2 regions of the Synechococcus sp. MIT S9451 genome follow, and region 2 is predicted to be linked to the other one. Evidence: predicted binding sites of a transcription regulator. Region 2 holds the regulator's gene; the other holds the start of a gene.
What was found. Region 2 encodes HrcA, which represses chaperone genes, less so after heat shock. Its sites were predicted from a motif close to TTAGCACTCNNNNNNNNNGAGTGCTAA; they were not measured.
Positions count from the first base shown of each region.

Region 1: the regulator HrcA is predicted to act here: its motif matches at 10,078-10,104, upstream of groES (co-chaperone GroES).

Region 1 is NZ_CP138971.1:207,053-221,901, forward strand. It holds gene SIB72_RS01255 (DUF1818 family protein) at 54-440, opposite strand; gene SIB72_RS01260 (DNA-directed RNA polymerase subunit omega) at 437-664, opposite strand; gene SIB72_RS01265 (hypothetical protein) at 691-975, opposite strand; gene SIB72_RS01270 (Hsp70 family protein) at 1,015-2,646, shown strand; gene SIB72_RS01275 (hypothetical protein) at 2,750-3,598, shown strand; gene SIB72_RS01280 (ferredoxin-thioredoxin reductase variable chain) at 3,644-3,865, shown strand; gene pyrR (bifunctional pyr operon transcriptional regulator/uracil phosphoribosyltransferase PyrR) at 3,943-4,494, opposite strand; gene gpmI (2,3-bisphosphoglycerate-independent phosphoglycerate mutase) at 4,632-6,263, shown strand; gene secG (preprotein translocase subunit SecG) at 6,288-6,518, shown strand; partial or broken gene SIB72_RS01300 (Ycf66 family protein) at 6,752-6,826, shown strand; gene SIB72_RS01305 (hypothetical protein) at 6,952-7,308, opposite strand; gene groL (chaperonin GroEL) at 7,972-9,606, opposite strand; gene groES (co-chaperone GroES) at 9,708-10,019, opposite strand; gene atpD (F0F1 ATP synthase subunit beta) at 10,259-11,719, shown strand; gene atpC (ATP synthase F1 subunit epsilon) at 11,798-12,199, shown strand; partial or broken gene SIB72_RS01330 (30S ribosomal protein PSRP-3) at 12,504-13,018, opposite strand; gene SIB72_RS01335 (TIGR01548 family HAD-type hydrolase) at 13,097-13,891, shown strand; gene SIB72_RS01340 (aminopeptidase P N-terminal domain-containing protein) at 14,070-14,849, opposite strand, start outside.
Region 2 is NZ_CP138971.1:512,334-527,182, forward strand. It holds gene SIB72_RS02845 (NAD(+) kinase) at 1-381, opposite strand, end outside; gene nuoK (NADH-quinone oxidoreductase subunit NuoK) at 401-730, opposite strand; gene SIB72_RS02855 (NADH-quinone oxidoreductase subunit J) at 771-1,373, opposite strand; gene ndhI (NAD(P)H-quinone oxidoreductase subunit I) at 1,370-2,011, opposite strand; gene nuoH (NADH-quinone oxidoreductase subunit NuoH) at 2,066-3,184, opposite strand; gene SIB72_RS02870 (citrate synthase) at 3,245-4,441, opposite strand; gene SIB72_RS02875 (SixA phosphatase family protein) at 4,461-4,961, opposite strand; gene SIB72_RS02880 (DUF3352 domain-containing protein) at 4,939-6,585, opposite strand; gene SIB72_RS02885 (rhodanese-like domain-containing protein) at 6,661-7,023, shown strand; gene hrcA (heat-inducible transcriptional repressor HrcA) at 7,065-8,063, shown strand; gene trpB (tryptophan synthase subunit beta) at 8,082-9,338, opposite strand; gene SIB72_RS02900 (class I SAM-dependent methyltransferase) at 9,378-10,337, opposite strand; gene SIB72_RS02905 (translation initiation factor) at 10,376-10,702, shown strand; gene cysC (adenylyl-sulfate kinase) at 10,778-11,425, shown strand; gene SIB72_RS02915 (AI-2E family transporter) at 11,406-12,458, opposite strand; gene purE (5-(carboxyamino)imidazole ribonucleotide mutase) at 12,514-13,044, opposite strand; gene SIB72_RS02925 (N-acetylglucosamine-6-phosphate deacetylase) at 13,140-14,309, shown strand; gene bchM (magnesium protoporphyrin IX methyltransferase) at 14,340-14,849, shown strand, end outside.

The sequences.
Region 1 (14,849 bases), 310 kb from region 2:
ACCTGTGAAAGGTCGTCGTGAATTCCGGGAAAAATCAAACAAAGTGCTATCGATCAGCCCTGCTTATTCCCGGATGTGTCCCAGGCCGTTCTCATCGCAGCCACAAAGGCCTGGGCAGCCGGTGCAGGCCAATGCCCCTCAACGCCACGGCCGGTCCATCCCCCCTCAAGCACGACACGCAGACCCCAGCTCTCCCTGCTGCCTTCAAGACATCCCCACCAGGGCTCAAGCTCCATCTCCAGCTCGATGGACTCTTCAGACATCAACTGGGATTGAAGTGCTTGATGCTGATCGGTGAGTTCACACAGCAGTGCCATCAGCACCTGACTCTCCTTCTGCGTGAGCTCAAACGCCCATCCTTCTCCACCAATCAAGGCAGGGAAATCAGCACGGGATAGATCCCGGGCCAAGCGCCAGCCGGGCCCCTCCTGCTGAATCATCCAGGCAGCAGGTCGGGCTGATCCTGCTCATCGCTGAGCTCAACAATGGCTCTCTGCACGGGCTTGACACTGGATTCCTCAAGCAGTCCGTCGAAATCATCAAAACGACGCTGCTTTGCACGGAATGCGATCCGGACGGTCGTGAGATAACGGTTGCTGGACTGACGAATCAGACTTTCACCGCGCTTGGCCAGATCCTGGGAATCCACACCGGCACTGATCACGTTTGTCCACGCAAGGATTCCCCATCCTAGGTGAGGAGGTCACTATGAAACGGCACATGCATTGGGTACGTGCGCTGAAGGCTTCCTGGCACCTTCAAAACAATCTGACGTCCCAGCCCCATGGCCGCTAGTGGACGGCGCAGCAGAGCCAGGAGAGCGCTGACCTCCTCCAAGTGGCGGGCATCCACGCACTCCACCCGGATACTCCCCCAGCTACGGGACAACTTGCAGTCACGCAAGGGTTCCAACTGAGCCTCCAGTTGGGGTTCCTCCCGATAGAAGGACCACACGAGCCGCTGCAAGCGATCCATTCAGATTCCCCGTAACCTCTTCCTCTAACCAACCTGCCAATGGCGGTGGACCAGGCCCCTACGGACGAACAAAACCTTCAGGTTTCCGAAAACGCAGGCACCCTTGCCATCGACCTTGGGAGCACCACCACGGTGGTCGCGTTCCAAGGACCACAGACTCCTGAGCCAAAACTCTTGGAGCTCGAGGCGATCACCCGTTCCCCAGGCCAGGTGCCGAGCCTGATCTGGGCACAAAGCCAGGAAGACCCGAGTCCCCTAGTCGGACGCCAGGTCCTGGATGCCGGCCTTGGAGACAGTGATGCCCCCCAACTGCTGCGTGATTTCAAACGGGCGATTGGGGCACCAGCACCTCTCCATTCCCACCAGACCTGCCTGAGCGCAGAGGCAGCGGCGGAATCACTGTTATTGCAAATCTGGAAACGGCTACCGACTGATCTGCACATCAAGCGTCTCGTGCTGACGGCGCCAGTGGAGCACTACCGGGGCTATCGCCAATGGCTTCTCCAGGCCAGTCAAGCCCTCCCCATCGACGAGGTGGCCCTGGTGGACGAACCCACCGCAGCAGCTCTTGGGGCCGGCCTCGCGCCAGGCAGCCGGCTGCTCGTGGTGGACATGGGTGGCAGCACCATCGACCTTTCCATCGTGGCTCTGGAGGGAGGAGAAGGGCGGGCAGCCCCTCTCGCCCAGTTGCTTCGTTTCGGGGGCCAGAGTCTTGACAACAGTCGCCAGACCCTCCGCTGCGCTCGGGTACTGGGGAAAGCAGGTCTTCAGCTTGGGGGGCGAGATCTCGACCACTGGATCGTGGAGTATCTCCAGCCATCTGCGGATCCAACCAGCATCAGCAAGCCCACGCCAGCGGTTCTGAACGCAGCTGAAAGGCTGAAATGCCGCCTGAGTGACCCAACACTGGCAGACAGAACCGTACTCACGGAATTCGCGGCAGCCGACGACGGCTCACAGCACGAGTTGCGCCTCAGCCGCCATCAGCTAGAGACCTTGCTTGTGGAACGAGGCGTTCTCGAGGTCCTCGATGATCTTCTGGAGCAAACGCTCGCCGGAGCCCGTCAGCATTCGTGCCAACTCGAAGATCTGCAGGGCGTCCTACCCGTGGGTGGCGGTGCCCAGCTACCTCTGCTTCGCGATTGGCTCAGCAAGCGCGCCCGACCGGTACCTCTGCTGAGCGCGCCCCCTGTGGAGGCAGTGGCCAAAGGCGCCCTCAGCCTGACACCTGGGGTTCGTGTGCGCGATGTGCTGCAACGGGGGGTGTCTCTGCGCTGCTGGGACCGACGCAGCGGGACCCATCACTGGCACCCACTGTTTGTCGCCGGACAGACCTGGCCATCCGAATCTCCTCTCACACTTGTGCTTGCGGCCGGTCAGGACAATCAGAGCAATATCGAGCTGGTGCTCGGAGAGCCCGACAACCATGCACGCCATGACGTGGTGTTCGTGAACGGATTACCCACTGTTCAGGAGCATCAGGGCACGTCCGAAATCAAAGCCTGGGATCAGCCCGTCAGCAGCATCGAGCTGGATGAGCCCGGATCTCCCGGCCAAGACTGCTTGAAACTGCACTTCCGTCTCGATGATGCTGCCGATCTGCTGATGGACGGAGAAGACCTCCGCACCGGGGCAGCCATTGAACCGAGAAAGCTGGGACGCGTGCGCTGAACATCGCTGACCTGGGGATCAGGGCGGTGGACCGTCCGTCCACCGCAACGTGAGAAGCGATGGTCATCTCCATAGAAAGAAGTGATCTTTTGCCTCCACCTCCTTGGCGCTCCGACGCCACTGGCTCCCGCGCTACTGGCTTGGGCTCACCCTGGGCGGAGTGGCCATGCTCTGCGGCCTGGCGTACTGGTGGGAACGTCAGCTCCCCGCACGCCTGTCCAATGCGCTCCTTGAGGGCGACAACATGGCCTGCTTGCGTTACAGCGAACAGCTTGCAGCCCTGCGCTGGCTGGGTCAGCGAGTCCCTGAGGAGCAAGCCCTATGCCGAAGACGTGCCGCTCAAGACGCTTGGGAAACAGGGCGCCAGGCCGAAGCTCTCCAGCTCCAAGAACAGCTGGTCAATTCCGCTGTCGGCTCCGATGAGAACCAACGCACCGATCGTCAGCGCCTAACGCGCTGGCGCAAGCACCTGCAACGCACAGCACTGGAGGCATTCCGGGATGGTGACATCGAGGCGGCCCTTGAGCTGCTGGCACCGATGGAAACCAGCATCCGCTCCAGAGGCGACCGACTGAGCGACAGCCTGCGCGAGACCTGGAACCGCAATCAACTCGACCACCAACGCCTTGCTGATCTGGTGGAGAAACAACGCTGGTGGGAAGCTCTCGCAGTTCTCAACAGACTGGATCACCCCTGGTGGCAGAGCCGATCAGAACCCTTACGAGCAAAGGTCGAAGCAGCGATCGATGCGCTCAAAGACCTTGAGGAGCACCACAACCATGGCGACCTTCCTGCCCACAGCGTGTCCCAAGCGGATCTGGACCGTGCCGTGAAAGCAAGAATCGCGGAAGGACTCGAGCCCTGGCAGGCATTCCAGGCTGGCTGCGGTGATGTGGGCGGTCATGTTGAAGAAGAAGGCCCAGAAAGTCTTTGCAAGAGGAACAGCCCCTAAGGGCGTGGCACGCATGACAAAATGCCGCCAGGAACGCCATGGCTCATGCAACCCGGAGACAAAGTTGTCGTGTCAGCCAACGTTGTGGTCTTCAACCACCCTCAGCACAGGGGGGAGGCCTTTGACATGCAGGGCAGTAGCGGTGAAGTGGTCAGCGTTCTGAATGAATGGAAAGGCCGGCCGATCAGCCCGACCTTGCCTGTGATCGTCGCCTTCGGTCGCTACAAGGCCCATTTCCGCAGCGATGAGCTCAGCGTCGCTGACTGAGGCCATCAAAGAGCGACAGATCTGCGCTGAGAAAATGATCGCTTGGATGGTGCATGCCTTTGTGTCATCACTGCACGTCATTGCTCACGACGCAAATACACACCCTCTTCACCATCCAGATCCTGAAGGCGCAGCTCGATGGTTTCGCTCCGTCGTGTAGGCACGTGACGGCCGCAAAAATCTGGCTGAATGGGTAGCTCGCGGTGACCACGGTCCACCATCACCAACAGCATGACTCGGCGGGGGCGCCCCCACGCCTGAATCGCCTCCAGAGCAGCACGGATGGTGCGACCCGTGAAAATCACGTCGTCGACCAGCAGCACATCCCGCCCCTCCACGCTGATCGGTAGATCAGTGGCCTGCACCATGCGTGTGCCAACACGCTGCAGATCATCCCGGTGGAAGGTGGGATCAAGCGTTCCCTGGGCCAGCGGGTACCCACTCATCGTCTCAAGCTGCTTGGCGAGCACACGGGCAAGCTGGACCCCTCGGGTGGGTATGCCCAGCAGTAACAACGCTTCGCTGTTCTCAACGGTTTCCAGCACTTGGCTGGACAGACGCTGCAGCGTCCGCGTCAGATCCTGGGCAGAGAGGAGTTCAATCCGCTCTGATCCTGCAGGAGCAGTCATGACTCTGTCGCCGAGGCCACTCAGTTTATGAGCGTTGGCGTGAGCAAAACCTGACCGACCCGAGAGCAGCCATCGCGATCGGGTCCTCTGGAGGTAACTTGAATATGGAGAAGCTCTTAAGAACGAATAGCCGCGGAGTGAGCGTGACGATTAGCAGTGATAACGCCATCAATCGCACCATCCCAGTCGCGCCGGTGGTTCTGGCCATTCTCGACGGCTGGGGACATCGGGAGACAGAGACCCATAACGCCATCCGTAGCGCTGAAACGCCTGTGATGGATGCGCTCTGGCATGCCTATCCGCACAGTCTGATTCAAGCCAGCGGGGCTCACGTGGGCCTTCCTGCCAACCAGATGGGCAATTCCGAGGTGGGGCATCTCACGATCGGGGCAGGCCGGATCATCCGCCAAGAGTTGGTTCGCATCACGGAAACGGTCCGCAATGGTGAGCTGAGCCAGACCCCTGCCCTGGCCCAGCTGGCTGAGTCGCTGCGCAGCAGCGGTGGCACGCTCCATCTGCTGGGGCTTTGCTCCGACGGCGGGGTCCACAGCCATGTGGATCACCTCTGTGGCCTCTTGCAATGGGCAGCGGACGCGGGCATCAGCCGGGTCGCCATTCATGCGATCACCGATGGCCGCGACACGCCCACCGAAAGCGCCCCCCGTTACATCCAGCAGGTGCGCAAAGCGATCCAAAGCAGCGGCATTGGCGAGATCGCCAGCCTTTGTGGTCGCTATTGGGCCATGGATCGCGACCACCGTTGGGAACGGACCGCCAAGGCCTACACCTTGTTCACCGACCCGGCGGTCGACATCAGCGACACCGATGTGGAGGCCGCCCTGGCCGCCAGCTATGCAGAAGGTATTACCGACGAATTCCTCGAACCTGTTCGGCTAAGCGACACCTTCCTGCGTGATGGCGATGGGCTGGTGATGTTCAACTTCCGCCCAGACCGTGCTCGCCAGCTGGTCCAGGCCCTCACAGTCCCATCCTTCGAAGGGTTCGAACGAGCCAATCAACCAAAATTGGAGGTGGTGACCTTCACCCAGTACGAAGCCGGGCTCCCAGTTGCCGTGGCCTTCCCCCCTGAATCCCTTGACCATCTCCTCGGACAGGTGGTTGCTGAACATGGTCTCAAGCAATACCGGACGGCAGAAACTGAGAAATATCCCCATGTGACCTATTTCCTGAACGGAGGCATCGAACAGCCTCTAGAGGGGGAAGAACGCCATTTGGTGCCGTCACCTCGGGTCGCCACCTATGACGAAGCTCCTGCCATGTCGGCTGACATCCTCACCAACAGCTGCATTGCAGCGATCGAGAAGGGTGAATACTCGTTGGTGGTGATCAACTACGCCAATCCCGACATGGTCGGTCACACGGGCGTGATGACAGCAGCCACAGAAGCCATACAAACGGTTGATCACTGCATCGGCCGCCTGCTTGATGCGGTGGGTCGCATGGGAGGAACCCTGCTGATCACTGCCGATCACGGCAATGCAGAGCTCATGCAGGGCCCTGACGGTCAGGCCTGGACCGCACACACCACGAACCCGGTGCCCGTCATTCTGGTGGAAGGCGAAAAGCGCAAGGTCGCAGGGATGGGCAATTCGATCAATCTCCGCGACGACGGCGGCCTGGCCGATATCGCGCCAACCCTGCTCCAGCTGCTAGAGCTTCCAAAGCCGGAAGCCATGTCAGGATCCAGCCTGATCGAAGCGGTCGAAGCCGGGTCTGCCTTCAGTGCCCGACTTCCCCAACCGGTCTAATTCATCACCCCTATTTCTGTAGATATGCTCACTTCCATTCTCTCCTGGGTCTGGATAGGCAGTGGACTCATTCTCATCCTTCTGGTGTTACTGCACAGTCCTAAAGGCGATGGCATGGGTGGTCTTGCCGCTAGCGGCAGTTCAATGTTTACGAGTGCAAGTAGCGCAGAATCCACGCTCAACCGCATCACATGGACCTGCCTTGCAATTTTTCTAACGCTGGCCGTAATCCTCAGCGCGGGCTGGCTCAGCTAGGCGCTCAATTCATTCATGCATCCACGGCTATAAAGCAAAAGCAATCAATCCGTCACTGAACTAGGCAAGGATCGCAGGCATGGCCTTATGCCCCCCTAGGGAATATTTGCAGAATTGCTGGCAATACCCCAAATCTTTTTCAACCTCCAAAGGAGAGCAGACACTACACCGCAGCAATCGGGAAAACCGTATTCATCATTTTTCTGGAGCTTGCAAGGCACACCATTCTTCCCCTATGCGGAGGGATCCTGTTCTTCCAAGGGTGGAGACTAGGCCCAATTCTTCAGCTTGGACAATTCCTACTAGCCATTGAGATCTTGCTTACATCCGCCAGCTCGATGATTACTGACTACCAGAAGTGAAGAGCTCGCACTGGTCGAGCGAAGGCAGCTTTACCAGTAAAAATGCAACCAACCGACCTCAAGGAGTAAGCCTATTTAGGTTGACTGGGCTCCTGCAATCCTGACCGGATAAATGCAACGGACTTCTGCACTCTCTCAATTTCATAGTCCGTCTTGACCTTCTGCTTCTCCAACACCTCCACCCTCTTGAGGAGGTCTTCAAGCAACTTGTTCTGGAGGGATTCGACCTGAACCTGCCTCTTTTTGGCATCCGGCACTGGAACAGACGAGGCAACACCGTCCAGCACTCCACCACCTGTTTCCAGATAGACCTCTGCCAACCTCTCCAGCACCTTTGTGTATTGCTTTCCCTGTTGCTTACAGAGACCTCTAAACCGGTTCAGGGTGTCCGGAGAGAAGTTGGCAGCAAAGGCACCTGGCCTTGACATAGAAGGACAACGGTATTGATCCAACTATATCGGTGTTGTAGAAGCTAGGGGCCTCATTTTCACCCCCTCCGGACTCCACCTCCATCAATTCTTTGATGAGGATTGCTCCTGGGAGCCGCTGAAGCGACAGGCCAATACCCTCCCTTTTTGAGGACATCCCCAATCCACGGACACCTTCCCTTCTCCTGGACTGAGGCCAGGCCTCCAAAGAACAATGAATCGACCCCTGGGAGCGGTCAACGAAGGGTTCGCTCAACGCGATGCGCTTGAGATTGTTGCAAGGCAAATACGCGCAAAGACCTAGGAGCAATACCCTGATTCCTGTATTGGCACACCTAGCAATGCCTATGCAAATTGCATCGCCAAGAAATTTCTATGGACCAAATCCGATTCAGTGCTCCTGCAATTTGTTGGCACTAGAGGCAGCGACTCACATTGACCGGTCTAGTTTCGTCTATACAGAATGCTCCACTCGCTGCTCCAGACAAGAAATCAGGAGCGATGGCGGGAATTGGATTGCCGTGAATGCTCCACACAAATCACCCGATGTTCCACACATCCCAGAATGGGCAGGCAATAAAAAAGGAGCACCGAAGTGCCCCAGAAGCGTTGCTATCAGGTAACTGAAGCGTTTGGGAGGGAATAGTCCCTCCCGTTTCAACCTCAGTAGTCGAAGTCGCCGCCGCCCATACCGCCAGCGGCGGGAGCAGCATCCTTCTTCTCAGGCATGTCAGCAACGATGCACTCGGTGGTCAGAACCATGCCGGCGATAGACGCGGCATTCTGCAAGCCAGAGCGAGTCACCTTGGCAGGATCAACGATGCCTGCAGCGAGCATGTCGACATAGTCGCCATTCGCGGCGTTGTAACCCTCGTTGAAGGACTTGGCCTTCACGTTTTCAGCCACAACCGCACCATTCACACCTGCGTTCTCAGCAATGCGCATCAGGGGAGCGGTCAGAGCCGCAGCCACGATGTTGGCACCGATCAGCTCTTCGCCGCTGAGAGTGTCACCAGCCCACTGCTCCAGAGCGGGAGCCAGGTGAGCCAGGGTGGTGCCGCCTCCGGGAACAATGCCCTCTTCGACAGCCGCTTTAGTCGCATTGATGGCGTCTTCCAGACGAAGCTTCTTGTCCTTCATCTCGGTTTCAGTGGCTGCACCCACCTTCACCACGGCCACGCCGCCGGAAAGCTTGGCCAGGCGCTCCTGGAGCTTTTCCTTGTCGTAGGTGGAGTCGGTCTCCTCCATCTGCTTCTTGATCTGCTCACAACGAGCCTCAACATCACGCTCGTTGCCTTCAGCAACGATGGTGGTGGTGTCCTTGTTGATGGTGACGCGGCGAGCGGTGCCCATCATTTCCAAGGTGGCGTTGTCGAGCTTGAGGCCGCGGTCCTCAGTGATCAACTCACCATTTGTCAGAACAGCCATGTCCTCGAGCATGGCCTTACGGCGATCGCCAAAGCCAGGGGCCTTCACAGCGGCCACGTTGAGAACACCACGAAGACGGTTCACCACCAAAGTGGCGAGAGCTTCCTTCTCGATGTCCTCAGCAATGATCAGCAGAGGTTTGCCGGTGCGGGCGATCTGTTCGAGTACGGGAACCAGATCCTGCACCAGCCCGATCTTCTTGTCGGTGAGAAGGATGTAGGGCTCTTCGAGGACAGCCTCCATCCGCTCGGTGTCGGTAGCGAAATAAGGGGAGATATAGCCCTTGTCAAAGCGCATGCCCTCGGTGACCTCGAGCTCGGTCTCCATGGACTTGCCCTCTTCGAGGGAGATCACACCTTCCTTACCAACCTTGTCCATGGCGTCGGCAATCATCTTGCCGACTTCTTCGTCGTTACCGGCAGAAATGGTGCCCACCTGAGCGATCGCATTGCTGTCAGCGATCGGCTTGGCATGCTCCTCGATCTTGGCAACCAGGAAGTCAGATGCCTTGTCGATCCCCTTCTTGAGGGTGATGGCGTTGGCACCGGCAGCCACGTTGCGCAGGCCCGCCTTCACCATGGCGTGAGCCAGAACTGTCGCGGTGGTGGTGCCATCACCAGCTGCGTCATTCGTCTTGGACGCAGCCTGACGAATCAGAGCCACACCCGTGTTCTCGATGTGGTCCTCGAGCTCGATCTCCTTGGCGATGGTGACGCCATCGTTAATGATCTGAGGGGCGCCGAACTTCTTTTCAAGGACAACGTTGCGCCCCTTGGGGCCCAGGGTGACGGCAACGGATTCAGCGAGAATGTCGATGCCTTTTTCGAGAGCGCGACGGGCGTTCTCGTTGTAAATGATGCGCTTTGCCATAGCGGGCGAAGGGAATGAGAGAAAAAGAAAAATCTGATAGGTCCGGGATGATCCGGAGGCCCATGTGCGTCAGCAGGGTCGAAACGACGCGATGGAGTTGATCAGTTCACAACTGCGAGAATGTCTTTCTCGGAAAGAAGCACGTACTCATCGCTACCGAGCTTGATGTCAGTGCCGGCATACTTGCTGTACAAGACTTTGTCGCCGACCCCAACCTCAGGAGCCTGACGGCTGCCGTTGTCGTTGCATTTGCCGGGGCCAACCTGAACGACTTCACCCACCTGGGGCTTTTCCTTGGCAGTGTCAGGAAGAAGAATGCCACCAGCAGTGGTTTCTTCGGAAGCAGACACCTTGATGAAGATGCGGTCTCCGAGTGGCTTAACGGTGGAGACGCTGAGGGAAACAGCAGCCATGGTTGATTGCGGAAGCAGAAAAGAGGGCGTCGAGCGCCGCGCATCGACTCAGAGGCGACTGGCACTCAAGGTCGATGACTGCCAACCTATGCCTCAGCAGCAGGGTCCGACTACCACCTGAGCGTGCGGTTGACCGAACCATGCTCAGCCAACGGTTGCGGTGGTATGGTTGCGCCGCTCAGGAAGGGAATGCCTTCAGAGCATTGTTTTGCTCCGTTCCCTCGAACTCTTCCTTTCTTATGGCTGCTGCTGCTACCGCCGGTACCAAGGGTGTTGTCCGTCAGGTCATCGGTCCGGTTTTGGACGTGGAATTCCCCGCTGGCAAGCTGCCCAAAATCCTGAATGCGATTCGGATTGAAGGCAAGAACACCGCAGGTGAACAGGTTGCTCTCACCGCAGAAGTTCAGCAACTGCTTGGTGACCACCGCGTCCGCGCCGTGGCCATGAGCGGTACTGATGGTCTGGTGCGTGGCATGGATGCCATTGACACCGGTGCTGCCATTTCCGTGCCTGTTGGCGAGGCCACCCTGGGGCGAATCTTCAACGTGCTCGGTGAGCCTGTTGATGAGCAAGGCCCTGTCAACACCACCACCACAGCCCCTATTCACCGTGACGCTCCCAAGCTCACCGAGCTTGAGACCAAGCCCAAGGTGTTTGAAACGGGCATCAAAGTGATCGACCTTCTGGCCCCCTACCGTCAGGGCGGCAAGGTTGGTTTGTTCGGGGGTGCCGGAGTCGGCAAAACCGTTCTGATTCAAGAGCTGATTAATAACATCGCCAAGGAACACGGTGGCGTCTCCGTGTTCGGTGGTGTGGGTGAGCGCACCCGTGAGGGCAACGACCTCTACGAGGAATTCAAGGAATCCGGGGTGATCAACTCCGAGGACCTTTCCAAGTCCAAGGTGGCGCTTTGCTATGGCCAGATGAACGAGCCCCCTGGTGCACGCATGCGCGTGGGCCTCTCGGCTCTCACCATGGCTGAACACTTCCGCGATGTGAACAAGCAGGACGTGCTGCTGTTCGTCGACAACATCTTCCGCTTCGTGCAGGCCGGCTCCGAGGTGTCCGCTCTGCTGGGCCGCATGCCCTCAGCTGTGGGTTACCAGCCCACCCTTGGTACAGACGTTGGCGCTCTGCAGGAACGTGTTGCATCGACCGTTGAGGGTTCGATTACGTCGATTCAGGCCGTTTATGTGCCTGCTGACGACCTTACCGACCCCGCTCCTGCCACCACCTTTGCCCACCTCGATGCCACCACGGTTCTGAACCGCGCCTTGGCATCCAAAGGCATCTACCCCGCTGTGGATCCCCTCGATTCCACCAGCACCATGCTTCAGCCGGCGGTTGTCGGTGACGAGCACTACCGCACCGCCCGCGCCGTGCAGTCCACCCTGCAGCGCTACAAGGAGCTCCAGGACATCATTGCCATTCTGGGTCTCGACGAACTCTCAGAAGACGATCGTCAAACTGTTGACCGCGCTCGCAAGATCGAGAAATTCCTCTCCCAGCCCTTCTTTGTGGCTGAGATCTTCACCGGCATGCCTGGCAAGTACGTCAAGCTGGAAGAAACCATCAGCGGCTTCAACCAGATTCTCGCCGGTGAATTGGATCAGCTGCCGGAGCAGGCCTTCTACCTGGTTGGCAACATCGATGAAGTCAAGGCCAAGGCTGAGAAGATCGCCTCCGAAGCCAAGGGTTGATTCGTAATAGGGACATCAAAATGATGTCCCTATCTTCATTCTTTTATGGCTTTTTTCGCTCCCACGTTCTGACTCCCCATGTCCCTCACCCTTCGCGTGCTGGCGCCCGACCAGAGCGTGTTTGATGGTTCCGCTGATGAGGTCATCCTCCCCAGCACCACAGGCCAACTTGGCATCCTCCCCGGTCACGTTTCCCTCTTGGCCGCCCTTGATGTTGGTGTCTTGCGCGTACGGACCAACAACGACTGGCAGTCCATCGCTCTGATGGGCGGTTTTGCAGAAGTTGAAGCTGACGACGTCACTGTTCTGGTGAACGCTGCCGAACTAGGAAGCAGCATCGACACCAGTAAGGCTGCGACTGAACTGGAATCAGCTCGGGCCAATGTCACCCGACTGGAAGGCCAGCCCTCCACACCTGAAAAAGTCAAAGCTCAGCAATCGCTTGATCGTGCTCGTGCACGCATGCAAGCCAGCAAGTAATCAAGACTGCCGGGTCCAAACCCGCAAGACATCAGGCCGGAGAGATCAAACTCTCCGGTTTTTTTGTGCCTGGAAGACAGATCGCGTGGGTCGCAGCCTCACCTCTCCATCCTCAAAGCTGGCCTGATTAAGCCCAACCACTGCTGGGTCCCATCCAGATCCAAACAACAGCCCGAACAATCCCTTCCAGCTGCAAGGCGCCAAACGCCGACAGAAGCAAGGAAGCGGCCACCGGCGAGGACCATGAGGCAAAAAAAACGACCCGGCTAAGCAGGTCGTCGAAGATCCAAGGCTGAAAGCCCAATCAAGCGGTTCCGCAAAAAGTGACGTCGGGGAACTTGAGCTTGGCCTCGTCGAGGCTCTTGCCCTTGCCCTCCTCTTGCCAATAGTTAATGACCTCAGTGGCCTTGTTAAGCACCTCAACCCGCTCGTTGTCGGTAATCCAACTCTTGCCCTCTAGTTCGCTCTTGAGGGTTTCCCAGGCATCCTCACGGGGCCAGAAGAAATAAGCCGTGAGGGGGCTGGGACCGCCACCCACGATCTGATCGACAGCCAGAGCCACGTTGTCTGGCAGCCAAAGGATCTTCAGTAAAAAACGGCCTTCATCGGCTTTGGGGTGTAGCCGGATGGCACACCATCCGCATCGATGGTGGCCGAGGCAAGTGCAGCACTGCCGCCACGCATGACCGGACGGCCTTCCTTGGGTTCCTGCTCCTGTTCAGTGCTGCCGGTTTCCGGCGCTTCCTGGGGGGCGGAATCAGCTGCTGGTGCTGCGGTTGCGACCTCCTGGTCGGCAGCAGCGCCTTCGGAAACCGTCATGGTGTCAGCGCTCAAGAATTCAGGACAAAGAACTAACCTACCAGCCGCCCCAACCTTGGCTGATCTCTGGACCGATCCATTGCACCGCCCAGCTGCCTCCTGCTGTTTGACATCGATGGAGTCATCCGCGATGTGGCGGGCAGTTACCGCCGTGCCCTGCAATCCACGGTGGAGCATTACAGCGGCTGGTGCCCTGAGCCGAGCTGCATCGACGCTCTCAAGGGAGAAGGCGTCTGGAACAACGACTGGGACGCAAGCCTGGAACTCTTGCGACGGCACTGGATCAGCCATCCAATCGACAACGCGACGCTGCCCGACCGTGATGCACTGATCACAGTCTTCAGCCGCTTTTATTTCGGCGCCAATCCAGACGGCGAGCCAGAGGCCTGGGACGGCTACATCTGCGATGAATCGTTATTGGTGGACCCAGGGTTCTTTTCCAGCCTGACGAACCGCAATGTGCGCTGGGGATTCGTCAGTGGGGCTGAACCTCCTTCCGCACGCTTTCTTCTCTCCACACGACTGGGGCTGATCAACCCAGCCTTGATCGCCATGGGAGATGCGCCTGACAAACCTGACCCCAGCGGATTTCTGCGCATGGCAGCCGAATTACTTGGCCAGCCCTTCTCCGCGACGGCACCTCCTGTCGGCTACCTAGGCGACACCGTGGCAGACGTCCACACCGTGATGCGCGCTCGGGAGCGGTGGCCGCAACAACGCTTTGTCAGCTTGGCGGTGGTTCCTCCCCATCTACAGACAACCGCCCAAGCTGCGGCCCGGGCTCGTTACGAACAGGCCCTCCGAGAGGCCGGGGCTGATGTCATCCTCCGCCAGACCAGTGAAGCGTTGGAGTGGGTGAAGGGCCTGTCGTGATTGCCGCGCTCCGCAAGGAATGGGCACTGCTGCGCAGACTCCTCATCCTGTTTGCGATCGGGGCCAAAGCGCTGTTGGCGGAGCTGCTTCAGCACTCCGCAAGTCTGATGCTGAGGCGCTCATGCTGCTCACCGTAGTGGTGATTGGATCGTCTGAAGGCTGGCGGGAACAGGGAAGTTCACCCCTCCATGTCGGCAGTGTCCTTGAGCGCCGCGGCCGTTAGCACCTCATGGCCGCAGGCCACCTCGGAACCATCACGCACCGCCACATCGTCCTCAATACGGATGCCGATGCCCTTCCAGCGCTCCTCAATGGCGGGCTGACCTTCCGGAACAGGCAATCGGTCGCTCACATACAGACCAGGCTCCACGGTCAACACCATGCCCGGGCTGAGACTGACCGGATGCTCACCCAAGCGGTAGGCACCTACATCGTGCACATCAAGCCCCAGCCAGTGACCGGTTCGATGCATATAGAGATGGCGGTAGGCGCCCTGCTCAATCACGCTATCGACCTGCCCTGCAAGCAGCCCCAAATCCAACAGACCCTCCACAAGCACCCGCAGAGCCGTGGCATGCACTTCTTCGGCGGTGCCTCCAGGCTTCACCGAAGCAATCGCCGCGTTCTGAGCCTCCAGAACGAGCTCATAGAGAGCCCTTTGCTCACCGCTGAAACGCCCATTGATCGGGAAGGTACGCGTGATGTCGCCGTTGTAGTAGTCACTGATCGAGCAACCTGCGTCGATCAATAGCAAGTCGCCATCTCGCAACAGGTCACTGTTGGCGATGTAATGGAGCACGCAGGCGTTGTCTCCGCCGGCCACGATCGATCCGTACGCAGGCCCCCGCGCACCAGAGGAGAGAAAGTGCTGCTCAATCACCGCTTGGATCTGTCGTTCACTCCCACCGGGTGCCGCCGCCTGGCGGGCCAGTTCATGGGCCTCGGCCGAGATCCCACA
Region 2 (14,849 bases):
TGCCTGCAGCATCATGCGCTGCTCCAGAGCGAACTGATCATCAATCAGACGCTGCCAGAGCTCAAGCCCACCCAGCATGGTGGAGTCATGGGTCAGGAAACCCAAGTGCCCCCCCACGTTGAAACAGAGAATCGGCACGTCATGCACCGCCAGATGCCGAGCTGCTCCGAGAACGGTGCCATCGCCTCCGAGCACAACAGCCACATTGGGCAATGTGGGTTCGGAGGCCATCAGACCAGGGAAGGGATTGGCCTTCGGGCCACTCATGGCCAGGGTGACCTCGGCCCCGAGAGAGGTGAGGTCGTCAGCGCAGCGCCTGGCTTCCCGCAAGGCAGCCAAGCTATCTGCTCTGTAAATCAACCAGACCCGATCAAGGCGCATGGGGCGTAGGCGCCGGAGATCACCAGCGCAGCAGGTTGAAGCGTTCCATATCCACTGTGACGCGATTGCGATAAAGCGACAGCAGAATCGCAAGACCCACGGCTGCCTCGGCAGCAGCCACGGTGATAACGAAAACAGCGAACACCTGGCCCCGAATTAAATCACCATCCACATAGGAGGAGAAGGCCATCAGATTGATGTTCACCCCATTAAGCATCAGCTCGATACTCATCAGCACGCGCACTGCATTACGGCTGTTGATCAGACCCCAGACACCGGTGCAGAACAACACTGCAGCCAGCAGAAGATACGCCTCGAGAGGTACGGATCCGTTCAGCAGCTCAGACATGGGGTGCAGATAAAAGGAAGAGATTCAGAACAGCACCGGTTCAGGCGGGGGGCTGATCCACCAAGAGAGGGGTACGGGACTTTTCAATCAGTCCCTGATCAGCCGACTGCCCCGTGCCCAGATCCGTTGCTTGCACATCTCGACGGGCCAAAACGATCGCGCCGATCATCGCCATCAGCAGAAGAACGGAAGCCAGCTCAAAGGGCAGAAGGTAATCGGTGAAGAGGTGCTCACCAATCCGAACGGTTGCGCCCTCACCGACGGCCTCTGGGCCAGGCACGGCCCAGGGGGTCGTGAAAGCAACCCTGACCAGCAAGGCAAACAGACCGGCGCAGACTCCTCCTGAGAGCAAGCGACGCGTTGGCAGGCCCTTGATCGGTTCCAGATCTTCCCGTTTATTCACGAGCATGATCGCGAACAGGATCAAGACGTTCACCGCTCCGACATAGACCAAGACCTGGGCCGCTGCCACAAAACTGGCATTGAGCAGCAGATACAAGCCAGCCACAGCCATGAAAACGCCACCCAGAAGAAAGGCGGAGTAAACGATGTTGCTCAGCAGCACAACGCCCAGGCCGCCAATCGCGATCACAGCGCCGAGAACGAGGAAGCAGATGAGCTGGGTTGAGGCAGCAATCGTCATCCTGCGTTCTCCTCCTTGGTGGTCGTCGAAGAGGATTCTCCCCCATCCGCTGCCGACTTGGGCATCGAAGCCAGCACCTGATCAGGAAGCTGACCCGCCCTTGGACGGTCAGCAGCAACACCATGGGGATCCATCTCACCCACAGGCAGATAGGCGAGCTCCCGAAGTGGCTGCACGGAAGCATCAGTGGTGACGCTCGTGGGCAGACGACCAAGAGCGACATTGTCGAAGTTGAGGCTGTGGCGATCGAAGGCTGCTAACTCGTATTCCTCAGTCATCGACAGACAATTCGTGGGGCAATACTCCACGCAGTTGCCACAGAAAATACAGACACCGAAGTCGATCGAATAGTTGCGCAGCTCCTTTTTCTTGGTCTGCTTGTTCATCACCCAGTCGACGACTGGCAGGTTGATGGGACAGACCCGAACGCACACCTCGCAAGCGATGCACTTGTCGAATTCGTAGTGAATCCGGCCGCGATAACGCTCGGACGGGATCAGCTTTTCGTAGGGATATTGCACCGTCACGGGACGACGCTGCATGTGGTCAAACGTGACTGCCAATCCCTGGGTCAGGTTGCGTGCCGCATCAACGGCATCCCTGGTGTAGTCACCAACCTGCTTGAGGAATCCGAACATGGCCTGGGAGGAAGTGGAACGGTGTGAGAACGAGGGGGGCGGGGCTAGGCGGATTCAACCGCCGAAAGCCACGGGAAAGGCCAATTTCAGTGCAGCTGTGACCAATAGGTTGACCAAGGCAAGCGGGAGAAGGAACTTCCAGCCCAGATTGAGCAGCTGATCGATCCTGACCCGCGGGGTGGTCCAGCGCAACAGGATGGCAAAAAAGACCAGCAGATAAGCCTTGAGCACCGTCATCACGATGCCTACGGTGCCTGTGATCACCTGCACAAGCGGTGCATCCACCGACTGGCCCATCCAGCCTGCCAGCCATTCCACAGGAATCGGGAAGCCCCACCCGCCGAGATAGAGAACCGACACCAACAGGGCAGAAAGCACCAGGTTGATGTAGCTGCCGAGATAGAAGAGGGCGAACTTCATCCCGGCGTACTCGGTCTGATACCCGGCGACCAGCTCTTCCTCTGCTTCCGGAAGATCGAAAGGAAGACGTTCGCATTCAGCCAGAGCACAGATCCAGAAGATCAGAAAGCCCACGGGCTGACGCCAGATATTCCAGCTGAGCAAACCGGCACCGGTCTGCTGGTCGACGATGTCAATCGTGCTGAGGGAATTGCTCATCATCACGACAGCCAGGACAGCCAGAGCGAGGGGGATCTCGTAGCTGATCGACTGGGCCGCAGCCCGCAATCCGCCAAGCAGGGAGTACTTGTTGTTGGAGGCGTAGCCGCTCATCAGCAGGCCAATCGGCTGAATGCTGCTAAGCGAGATCCAGAGGAAGATGCCAACCCCCACATTGCTCACGAGCAGGTTCTGGCCAAAAGGGACGATCAGCCAAGACAAGATGACCGGCACCACCACGAGCACCGGGCCAAGTGTGAACAGCACGCTGTCGGCCCGAGCCGGAATGATGTCCTCTTTCACCAGCAGCTTGAGGCCATCAGCTAGCGGCTGAAGCACCCCAAGGGCACCAGCGTATTCAGGGCCAATGCGCTGCTGAACGGCCGCCGAGATCTTGCGTTCCAGCCAAACCGTGACCAGCACACCCACGACAGCCGCCACAAGCACCAGCAGCATCGGCAGGGGCAGCCAAAGCAGATGAGCGACGTCAGGAGACAGGCCGAGTCCTTGCAATGCCTGGCTGAAACTGAACTCCAGGTCCAAACCGGGGCTCACCAGGGCCGTCATTGTGGTGGCAAGGGAGGTCACCATGTTCAGGGGTGAGATGGAAGCAACTTAGGCGCCCGCAGTCGGGAGGCGGCTTTCAAGCGGTATCCAGCTGCGCTGGGTACTGCCTGTGTAGATCTGCGAGGGACGGAAAATCCTGTTGGCACCGAGCTGTTCCCGCCAATGGGCCAACCAACCTGCCACCCGGGAAATGGCAAACACTGGTGTGAACAGATCGCGGGGGATCCCCAGTTTCCGATAGACGAGTCCGGAATAGAAATCGACATTGGGATAGATGCCCTTCGGTCCAAGCCTGGTTTCGGCAGCAGCCTCCAGGGCGCGGGCGACGTCATAGAGCTCGTCGTGACCGAAGCGCTCAAACATCTCCTCGACCAGAGCCTGAAGAATCACCGCCCGAGGGTCCTTCACCCTGTATTCCCGGTGACCAAAGCCCATCACCTTGCGCTTATTCGCAATCGCGTCATCGAGATAAGCCGCCGCCTGATCAGGAGAGCTGATCTCTTCCAGCATGGCCAGCACATCTTCATTAGCGCCGCCGTGTAGAGGACCGGCCAAGGTCCCGACTGCAGACGCAACCACCGCGTAGGGATCGGTGAGCGTGCTCGCCGTGACTCGAGCACTGAACGTACTGGCATTGAGGCTGTGCTCGGCGTGAAGCATCAGACAGCGATCAAAAATGCGGGCGGCAAACGGATCAGGTTCCCGCTCCGTGAGCATGTAGAGAAAATTGGCGGAATAAGCCAGATCGTCGCGGGGCTGGATCGGATCTTGGCCTTTGCGAATCAGCTGGAACGCAGCCACCATCGTGGGGATCTTGGCGATCAGCCGCACCACCGCCGCATAGATGTATTTGGGGTCGTCAATGGCCCGACGGGAATAGAACAATCCAAGGGATGCTGCGCTCGACTGCAGGGCATCCATGGGGTGACCGGTGGCCGGGAAGCACTTCATCATGTCCCGCACCCGGAAGCTCACCCGCCGGTGCATCTGCACCTCATGCTCGAAGGCCTTGAGCTGGTCAGTGGTGGGCAGCTCACCCCAAATCAGCAAATAAGCCGTTTCCAGAAAGGTGCTCTCGGCGGCGAGTTCCTCCAGCGGATAGCCGCGATAGGACAAACGCCCCTGCTGACCGTCGATGTCACAGATGGACGACTGGGTGGCAGGCACCCCATCCAGCCCGGGGCGGAAAACGATGCCTGTCCGCTCGTGGCGGATCTCCTCAACTGAAGACTGTCCCACCCCCAACCTGCATCGCCAGTGCAACCTAATCGGCGCCGCGCAAGAGCAGCCCTGGCCGCAACAACAGCTCCAAGCGCGCGGTCCCGACGACAGGCAGCTCTGTGCTCGGCCATCGCAGATGGCAGAAGCCCGCTTTGCGCATGCGCAAGAGCCCTGGTGGGGCTGCAAGAAGGGCAGCGGCAAAAGCGCTGAGATCAGGTTCATGGCCGACCAACAGGCATCGCCCCTGGAGCTGGGGGAGCAGGGCGTGATGATCGCCACCCGGCTTGAGAAAGGATGAGCACTCCGGTTCAGGTGCCAAGCCGGCGCGGTAGGCCAGCCACGCCGTTTCCAAGGCCCGAGCGTATGGACTAGAGATCAAGCGATCGGCACGGAGACCCGCCGTCACCAGGTGTGTCAGCACAGCATCGACGCGTTGTCGACCGCGCTGAGTTAGTGAACGGTCGGGGTGATCGCGGCCCGCAAAGCGTTCCACCGCGATCCCATGACGAAGCAGGAAGAGATCAACCCAGGTTGAGCAGGGCACGCAAGCGCAGGGTGTTGCCACCACCAGCCTGATCAGCGAATAACGCCGTGTCATCCGTGGGGTCCGGCCCCACAGCCACGGCCAACCCCTGCACCTGATCCAACAGGGAGCGACCTGCCACGGTCTGCACCAATGTCCAGGGGCGCCAACGCTGCAGCTGTTCACGACTGAGGGGCGCGGCCAGTGCCAGTTGCTGGGGCAGCGGCAGCTGTTGGTCCTCCAACGCCTTCAATTGCTGTAAGCGCTGCTGGAGTGGCTTGTCATCGCGACGCTGCTGCACCGTGTCAAGACTTTCCCCCCACCATTCCTGACGTCCCTCACGGGCAAGGGCCACCGCCAGCTCAGCCTGCAACGACTCCTGACCATGACTGCGTTTGCGCTGTAAACGGGTCCAAACCGTGAGCTGACCACGTTCAGCATCAAGTGACGAAGCGGCCAGGCCTTCTGCGCTCAGGGCGGCATCGACAGCATCAAATCCCGGACGCCCTGCCTCAGTCCCCACCAACCATCCCTGCGGCTGCTGTTCCCACAGCATCGGGCCGTCATTCCGGGCACTAATGGCATCCAGAGCCGGGGACGCCAAGGCCTGGAGCTGTCCCCGTAGCAATGGGCCCAGCCATTGCGCCTGAGGATCGTCGTTGGCCATCTCCAATAGGGCAGAGGGATTGGTGAGCAGCGCTAGGGCATCGGCGCTGCCCCCTGCAAACTCCAAGAGAGCCTCACGAGCTGCGGCTGCGTCAGTGCTGGAGGCCTCTGCCGCCACCACGGGAGACCGGAAACGCAGCATTCCATCCACCGCCAGATCAGCCCCTTGGACACCTAGGGACGCCACCAACCCATCCAAGTCGGAATGGTTCGCCAGCTCAGCAGGCAGGCCCAGCCATGAACCGAGCGCCTGAGGGGATGCCGTGACCAGGGCCACCCCATCGCCAAGCTCGGTTAAGCGACGCTGAAGATCAGCATCACCGAGCTGATGTTGATCGTCGAGTTGGGAGACATCGAGGGCCTGTTCAAGCACGCCTCGACCCGAGGCAAGCAGCAGGAGATCATTGTCGATCAAAGCCGTGGCAAGGGGCTGAGGATCGCGCCCCAGCAAGGCACCACGGCCACTAATCACGCCCATACCGCGGTAACTACTGACCTGCAGATCTGTGCCGGCCAAACTGCGGGTCTGCCAGAAACGCTGCAAAAACCGCCGCGGACCATCTGGATCCCGACTGGAAAGAGCCAGCACCCAGCCCAGGCGTCCATCATCTCCGCCCGAATCGAGCAGGGCGAGACTCACTTCAGGCCCAAGCCAGTCGGACAACTCATCGCTGTACTCCAGCCCGGCCAGAGCAAAAGCCCCATCACGCAGCTGTTGCACAGCCTCACGGGCAGCACGGCGCTGCTTCGAGGGTGCAACGGCCTCTGCATAGGCTGGCAATCGCCCGGGATCCATGAGCCAATGAAGGCTCAGAGCCGCCTGACTCGGCACGAACTGAGCTGCCCGAGGCAGCTCCAGCGGACGCTGGGCTTGGCGCAGAGGACTCTGCCGAGCCATCGTCCACCAAATCCCTGCAGCCGAGGTGAGCAGGAGCAGCACCGAGGCGGCGATAGCGAGAAGAAAAGAGCGGGCCTTCATGGGCCGGCGATCAAGCCAATTGACGACATCTTTGTCCATTCCGGGGCAGATGCCAGGGGGATTCAGAATGAATCGATGATCAACCCCGATGCCGCAGGCCGGCCCAAACCCCTCTCAGCGGTGAATCTTCAACACCTGCTTGAGGACGCAAACCCTCCAAGAATTGTCGATGTCAGAGAAGACCAGGAACTGGCTGTCGCAGCGTTTCCAGGTGATGTCTTGCATCTGCCCCTCAGCGCAGCCGATCGCTGGATGGACGATCTCCTGGACCAATTCAATGGTGACCAAGATGTTGTTGTGGTCTGCCATGCCGGGGTGCGCAGCTGGCAATTCGGCTGCTGGCTACTGGCGCAACGCCCTGACCTAACCGTCTGGAATCTGGAAGGCGGCATTGATGCCTGGAGCCAGCAGGTGGACCCTGGCGTGCCGCGGTACTAAGCGAACACGCCCCGTACGATCGAGGTGGTGACACCAACGTCTTGGAACCCCTGCCCAGCCGACAACAGGAAGTGCTGCGAGCCACGGTGCACCACTATGTCGACACCATTGAACCGGTGGGCAGCCGCACGCTCGTCAAGCGCTTTGGCCTCAAGGCGAGCTCAGCCACGGTGCGCTACGCGATGGGAGCCCTTGAGCAGCGGGGACTGCTCACCCAGCCCCATACCTCCGCAGGCCGCGTGCCCAGCCCTCGCGGCTACCGCCATTACGTGGACTGCCTGCTACCACCGCCGGGAGCAGCCGCTCAACATTTGGAGCAAGAACTGACCCAACTCAGCCTGCGCTGGGCCGCCCTCGACGATCTGCTCCAACAGATGGCCCGGCGCCTCACCGACTTCACAGGCCTGATGAGCCTGATCACCCACCCGACCCGGTTGCAACCGGCTCTCGAAGCACTCCGCTTGGTGCGCAGTGAGGAGCGTCTTCTGGTGATGCTGGTTCAGAACTCAAGCCAGGCAAGCCATCTCAACCTTCGCCTTCCCCACGGAAGTGAGCATCAAATCGAAGCGATCGAGCTGTGGACACGGAGGCAGCTGGAGCACAACGGCAATGGCCAAATCGCTTGGGAATCGCTGCCACTGGAACTGCAGGACTGTGGTCGAGCCCTGCAGGATGCGATCCATAGCCATCAGCAACTGGAGACGCCGCAAGAGTCCAGAAGTGTGTTTCACGGAGTCTCTCGATTGATCGCCGAGCCGGAATTCAGCCAAAGCTCTCGGGTCCGGCCGCTGCTGGAACTGATGGATGAACAACCCACAGCCCTCGCCCCAAGCCACTGTCATCCCTGCGGTGGTGTCTGGATCGGGCAGGAACATCCTCAGACAGCCCTGCACCAGTGTTCTGTGGTGCAGGCTCCCTATCGCAGCGGAGGCGAAGGAATCGGCCAGGTAGCCCTGGTCGGCCCCATGCGCATGGCTTATGCCACTGCTTTGGCAGCCGTGCAGTCAGTAGCCCGGACCCTTGAACGGCTTCTGTCGTAGAGACCAGACGATTGGGGATCAAGCACCCAGCGCATTTCCTAATCGCTCTGCCACTGCGTTCACATCCTTGTCTCCACGACCGGAACAGTTGAGGACAACTTCAGTACCGTCACTGAGGGTGGGACAGAGCTGTTCCAACCAGGCAAAGGCATGGGCCGTTTCGAGGGCGGGGATGATGCCCTCGAGTTGGCTCACAAGCTGCAGAGCTGTCAAAGCCTGCGCATCGGTAACGGCGCCATACTCAGCCCGACCGATCTCACGCAGATAGCTGTGCTCTGGGCCAACGCCGGGGTAATCGAGGCCTGCGCTGATTGAGTGGGCTTCCTGGACCTGACCGTCACCGTCCTGCAAGAGCAGACTCATGGCCCCGTGCAGGACACCGACACGCCCTTCAGTGATCGTGGCCGCATGACGCCCGGTCTCGACACCATCACCGGCCGCTTCTACCCCGATCAGGCGTACAGCCTTGTCCTGCACAAAGGGATGGAATAGGCCCATGGCGTTTGATCCACCGCCAACGCAGGCCACCAGCACGTCCGGCAGACGCCCAAAGGATTCCTGGCACTGTCGCTTGGCCTCCTCACCGATCACAGCGTGGAAGTCGCGCACGAGCATCGGATAGGGATGCGGACCCGCAACCGAGCCGAGAATGTAGTGGGTGGTTTCCACATTCGTTACCCAGTCGCGAATTGCTTCGCTGGTGGCGTCCTTCAGGGTGGCTGTCCCAGCTGTCACAGGTTGCACAGTGGCACCGAGAAGACGCATGCGGAAAACATTCAGCGCCTGACGACGCATGTCTTCGGCGCCCATATACACAACACAGTCCAGACCGAATCGGGCACACACCGTGGCTGTAGCCACACCATGCTGGCCGGCCCCTGTTTCGGCGATGATCCGCTTTTTGCCCATGCGCAGGGCAAGAAGCGCCTGGCCAAGGGCATTGTTGATCTTGTGGGCACCGGTGTGATTGAGGTCCTCACGCTTCAGCCAGATGCGCGGACCACCATCGGCGCGGCGGTAATGGTTGGTGAGGCGCTCGGCTTCATAGAGAGGTGTCTCACGCCCCACATAGCTGCGCAGAAGTCGATCCAACTCAGCAGTGAACGCGGGATCCTTCCAAGCTTTGGCGGCGGCTAGCTCCAGCTCAGCCAAAGCTGGCATCAGGGTTTCCGGCACATACTGGCCGCCATACCGCCCAAATCTGCCCCGATCTGAAGGCCTGGCATTCACGGCCAGATCCGCATCGGTGGGCTGGGAAGGCAGGGTGCTGGTCACAGAACAAACGACCGCACATGCGGACGCTGAAGCGTGGGATCAGCGTAAGCAGGCGATCACACGATGCCGCGGATCACAAGCACTCACCTCGAGGGCATGGAAACCAGCGGCATGGAGGGCAGCCTCCATATCGAGGCCGAAATACTGCTCGATATACGGCTCAGTGCTCTTGAGCAGGGTGGCCACTGGAGCCGGCAGGGCCTGTAAGACCGAGGAGGCTGGATCCTGATCCACCATCACCAGCACGCCACCAGGTCGCAGCAAGCGGGCTGCCTCCTTCAGCACGGCATGGGTTGCCGTCTGGGGAAGTTCATGGCAAACGAACTGCAGGCTGATCAGATCGATACAACCAGCAGCCAACCCGGTGTGTTCAGCCGCCGCATGGCGCCACTCCGCCACGACCCCGTCCACATCACGAACCCTTGCAACGGCGAGCATTTCGGGGGAGAGGTCCAGCCCCACAACCCGTGGCGAAGCCTTCCCAGCCGCAGCAGCACGACCCGCCAGCCAATCAGCCAGTGCCTGGGTGCTGACACCCACCGAACAACCGAGATCAAGCACCTGCTCCAGTCGACCGCTGAGCATGGGTTCCACCGCCTGATGGATCGCATTCCTCAGGCGGGCCTGCGCCTGCCCTGGACTGAGTGTTTCCTCAGGCCAAACCCTCAACGCCATCGCATCCGTGGCCTGCTCAGCCTCTGCCGCGGCCTGCCAGCAGAGATTGCCTTCTTCATAAGCGTGAAACCGCACGCGGTAGTAGTCGGGAGGTGAGAGACCAGGAGTGGTGCTCTGAGCGAGCAGAGGTGTCGCTGCATCCCTGAGTTCCGAACGCCGTCGTCGCCATGGGATGCCATTGCGTTCAGCGGTACGGATAATCAGCTGCCGAGCTTGAAAAAACAGGGGCCTGCGCAAGACACCGATGCTGATCAGCCGCTCGATCCAGCGACCGAGGCCCTGGCTTGAATCAGCCCAATGAGGAGCGGAGACGGGAACGGTCATTGCAGGAACGGCAGGATGGAGGTGATGACAGGAGGGCAATGCCAAAGGGAGGCTGGCAGGAATTCAGCAGCGGCGACAGTCTGCAGCGCCCAAGTGGTCCGGCAACAGATTCGACACCCAAGGCTGAGCAGATCGTGCGGGTGCAACCGACCCGTGGTGGCCGGGGCGGCAAAACTGTGACAGTGATCCGCGGCCTCGAGCTTGATGCGGCCGGATTCAAAGGTCTTCTCAAGAAACTGAAAAGCCGCATCGGCAGCGGCGGCACCGCCAAGGATGGGGTGGTGGAACTGCAGGGGGATCAAGTGGAACTAACCCTGGAGCTGCTGGCCAAAGAGGGATACCGGCCCAAACGGGCAGGAGGTTGAGGCCCAGCACGATGAAGCCGAAAGGCACGTCTGGCATAGCTGAGGGACAATGGCGATCCGAAAAGGCCAGATTCCATGTCCGCAACGCCCACCTACGGCAATCTCACGAACCAGGGAGCCTCCACCAACATCGCCTGGCACCACGCCTCGGTGGATCGGGCAGCCAGGGCCGAACAGAGAGGGCACCGCAGCACCATCCTCTGGTTCACCGGCCTCAGCGGTGCCGGCAAGAGCACCCTCGCGAATGCCGTGAACCAGGCTCTCTTTGAGCGCGGGCTCGCCACATACGTGCTTGATGGCGACAATGTGCGCCATGGCCTCTGCAAGGATCTGGGCTTCTCCGACGCGGACCGCGAGGAGAACATCCGCCGCATCGGCGAGGTGGCCAAGCTGTTTCTCGACGCAGGCGTGATTGTGCTCACCGCCTTCGTGTCCCCTTTCCGCGCCGACCGCGACAAGGCCCGGGCATTGGTGGAAAACGGCGATTTCATCGAGATCTTCTGCTCAGCAGACCTCAGCGTTTGCGAACAACGTGACACCAAGGGGCTTTACGCCAAGGCACGCGCAGGTGAGATCAAGGAATTCACAGGCATTTCAAGCCCCTACGAAGCCCCGGAGAGACCGGAGCTGTCTGTCGATACCGGCGCCAGCGATCTGGAGGCCTGCGTCAACCAGGTGGTCCGTGCCCTGATCGACCAGGGCATTATTCCGTCCCAGGCCTGACCTCGGACTGCCAGGCATCCACAAACGTTTTGGTGCAACTGGCGACGGGTACAGCCAGCAGCAACCCAAGCAAGGAGCCAAAGCCGAACAGATCTCCTGCCCTTGCCCCCACGGGCAGGACGATCAACAGCCAGGCCGGTTGCAGGCCAAGCAGATTGCCCATCAGGTGAGGCTGAATCACCTGATCGACGATCTGGCCAACAGCGATCGCGGCGGCAAGGATCTCTAAACCAGTGCGGGGATCCTGAATGGCCAGCAAGGCACTGACCGCCACGATCATGAGGGCGCTGGCATAAGGGATCAACGTGGTGAAGCCGATCAGCACTGCGAACAGCACCCCATAAGGAATCCCCAAGACGGTGAACACCACGATCTGTCCGAGGCTGAGGATCAGCGCCAGTACCACCTGTCCAGCGAAATAGCCGCGGAATGTTGCCGTGATCGTGGTGACCACAAGCTCCCGCCACGCCTCCGGCAGCCAACGGGCCAGGCCGGCAGTCATCGAATCCCCGCTCAGCAGAAAGAACACAGCCAACACAAGCACAATCACCGTGTTGATCGTTGTGCCGAGCGTCGCTCCGAGGATGGCGAGCAGGCGCTGGCTGAACTGACTGGCAACACGACTGAGGCGGGTGAGCAGATCACTGCTGACATCACCGAAATCACTGGGAAGTCCACGCTGCAGAGACCAGTCCTGCACCCGGTTAATCCAGCCTTCTGCTGCCACAAGCCAGCTGGGCAAGGTATTGATCAGCTGGCCCAGCTGATCAATCAACAAAGGCACAAGGGTGACTGCAGCGAGCACTAATCCCGTGGCGGTGAGCACAGTCACGAACAGGATCGCCAGCCAACGGGGCAGCCCGCTGCGCATCAGCCAGCGCGTTGGAATGTCGAGCAGAAAGGCGATCAGTGCCGCCGTCAAAAAGAGTGCAGGGAAAGGCGCCAGGGGCAGCAGGAGCTGCCGGCACACGTACAGATTGAGCGTGACCAGCGGAAGGGCCAAAGACCAGCGCAGCCAAAAGGGCCAGGGCATGGCAACGGGCGAATTGGCTTCATTGTGCGCAGACGCTCAAGTGCGTGGCTGGGCGTCAGCGATCGATCATGTTCTCGAGATAGACACTCGCCCCAAGCTCCAACAAACGGGCATCCTTCGCCACAACCGTGTCATGGAGACTCTGGCGGTAGGTCTGCAACCGAGTCGTGAGGGCAGGATCGGCGACCGCGAGGATCTGCGCCGCCAGCAGGCCTGCATTGAGACCACCGCCAATCGCCACCGTGGCCACAGGGATACCACCAGGCATCTGCACAATCGAATGGAGGGAATCAACGCCCGAAAGAGCCCGACTCTGGACCGGCACACCGATCACAGGAAGAGTTGTCAGCGAGGCCACCATGCCGGGCAAATGGGCGGCCCCACCAGCTCCAGCCACGATCACCCGAAAACCTTGATCCCTGGCCTGCTGAGCAAAAGCAACCATCTCTAGAGGGGTGCGATGGGCCGAAAGCACCCGCACCTCCACCGAAACATCCAAGTCTTCGAGAGCCTTCACCGCCGGATGCAGGCTGGGCAAGTCGGAATCACTGCCCATGATCACCGCAACCCGGGGCTGATCAGACATCGCTTGTGAGGGGAATGAGGTCACGGTTCTGACAGGGCGAGTGCGAACTGGCGAGACTGTCATCGTCCCGCACGGACACGTTCCGGTCACCTGCCATGCGACGGATCACCAACGTCCGCCTGCCCCGACGTCCTGACGCTACAGATCCTGCATCGCCGGAATTCTGGTCAATCGAGGTGGATCATCGCCAACGCATTCACGCACTGACGCCGATGCAGCCCAGTGCGGCCATGGCCGGCGAAGACTGGCAGGGCGACTGGCTCAGCCCCATGGGCGTGGACCTGCAGATCAACGGCGGCCTGGGCCTGGCCTTCCCTGAACTCCAGGAGGCTGATCTCCCCCGCCTCCTGAAGCTGCTGGATCAGCTCTGGCAAGACGGAGTGGAAGCGATCAGCCCCACGCTCGTCACCTGCGCGGTGGAACCTCTACGCCGATCCCTGGCAGTCCTGCAGGCTGCCAGGACGGACAAGCAACCCCAACGCTGTCATCTGCTCGGGGCCCATCTCGAGGGGCCGTTCCTTGCAGAAGCACGGCGGGGCGCCCACCCCAGAGAGCATCTCTGCGCCCCAAGCCTTGAAGCACTGGACGCACGCATTGGAGGCTTCGAGGCGGAGATTGCCTTGATGACTCTCGCCCCGGAGCTGGAGGGGGCAGCAGCCGTGATCAGCCGGCTGCGGGATCTCAACATCTGCGTCGCACTAGGACATACCAACGCCTCGGCCGAGCAGGCAATCACTGGCTTTGACCATGGCGTGACGATGCTCACGCATAGCTTCAATGCCATGCCCGGGCTGCATCACAGGGGCCCCGGCCCTATCGCGGAAGCCTGTCGCCAAGGGGACATTGCCATGGGGCTGATCGCCGATGGCGTCCATGTGCATCCCACCATGGCGGTACTGCTCCAGCAACTCGCGGGGGATCAACTGGTCTTAGTCAGTGACGCCCTAGCGCCCTATGGCCTTGCAGATGGTCGCCATCGCTGGGACGAACGGGTGCTTCTGGTGGACAAAGGAACCTGCCGACTGGAAGACGGCACCCTGGCAGGGGTCACCCTGCCATTGCTGGACGGCGCCATTCGTCTGGCCTCGTGGGGGGACAGGCCTGAAGCGTCGATCTGGGCCGCCACCTTGGCACCGCGAGAAGTGCTGGAAGCGAACGCCGCCGCGAAACTCGAGACCCTTCTGGTGGGCCAAAGCCTCCAAGACCTGCTGCGCTGGCGCTGGGGGAACAGCGACCATCAGCTCAGCTGGCGGCACGCTGCTTAGGATCCCCGCGATCCGCCCCCTCGACCGCCCATGGCTCCCGAGCAGCTGCTGAACAACAAGCAGACCGAAAAGCAGGAGGTGAAGGGCTATTTCGAAACCACTGGCTTCGATCGCTGGAACCGCATCTACAGCGACAGCGACGATGTGAACAAGGTGCAGCGCAACATCCGCATCGGCCACCAGAAAACCGTGGATGAAGTCCTCGACTGGATCAACACCAGCAACGAACTCACCAACGTGAGCTTCTGCGATGCCGGCTGCGGTGTGGGCAGCCTCAGCCTGCCCCTGGCCGCGATGGGCGCAGGCTCAATCCAGGCCAGCGACATCTCGGACGCGATGGCAAAGGAAGCCGAGCGCCGCGCCCGTGACGCCGGACTCAACATGGCCAAGCTCAACTTCAGCGCATCCGATCTGGAAAGCATCCGCGGCTCTTTCCACACCGTTTGCTGCCTCGACGTGTTCATCCATTACCCCCAGCCCGCAGCTGAAGAGATGGTGAAACACCTCTGCAGCCTCACCGAAGAGCGCCTGATCGTGAGC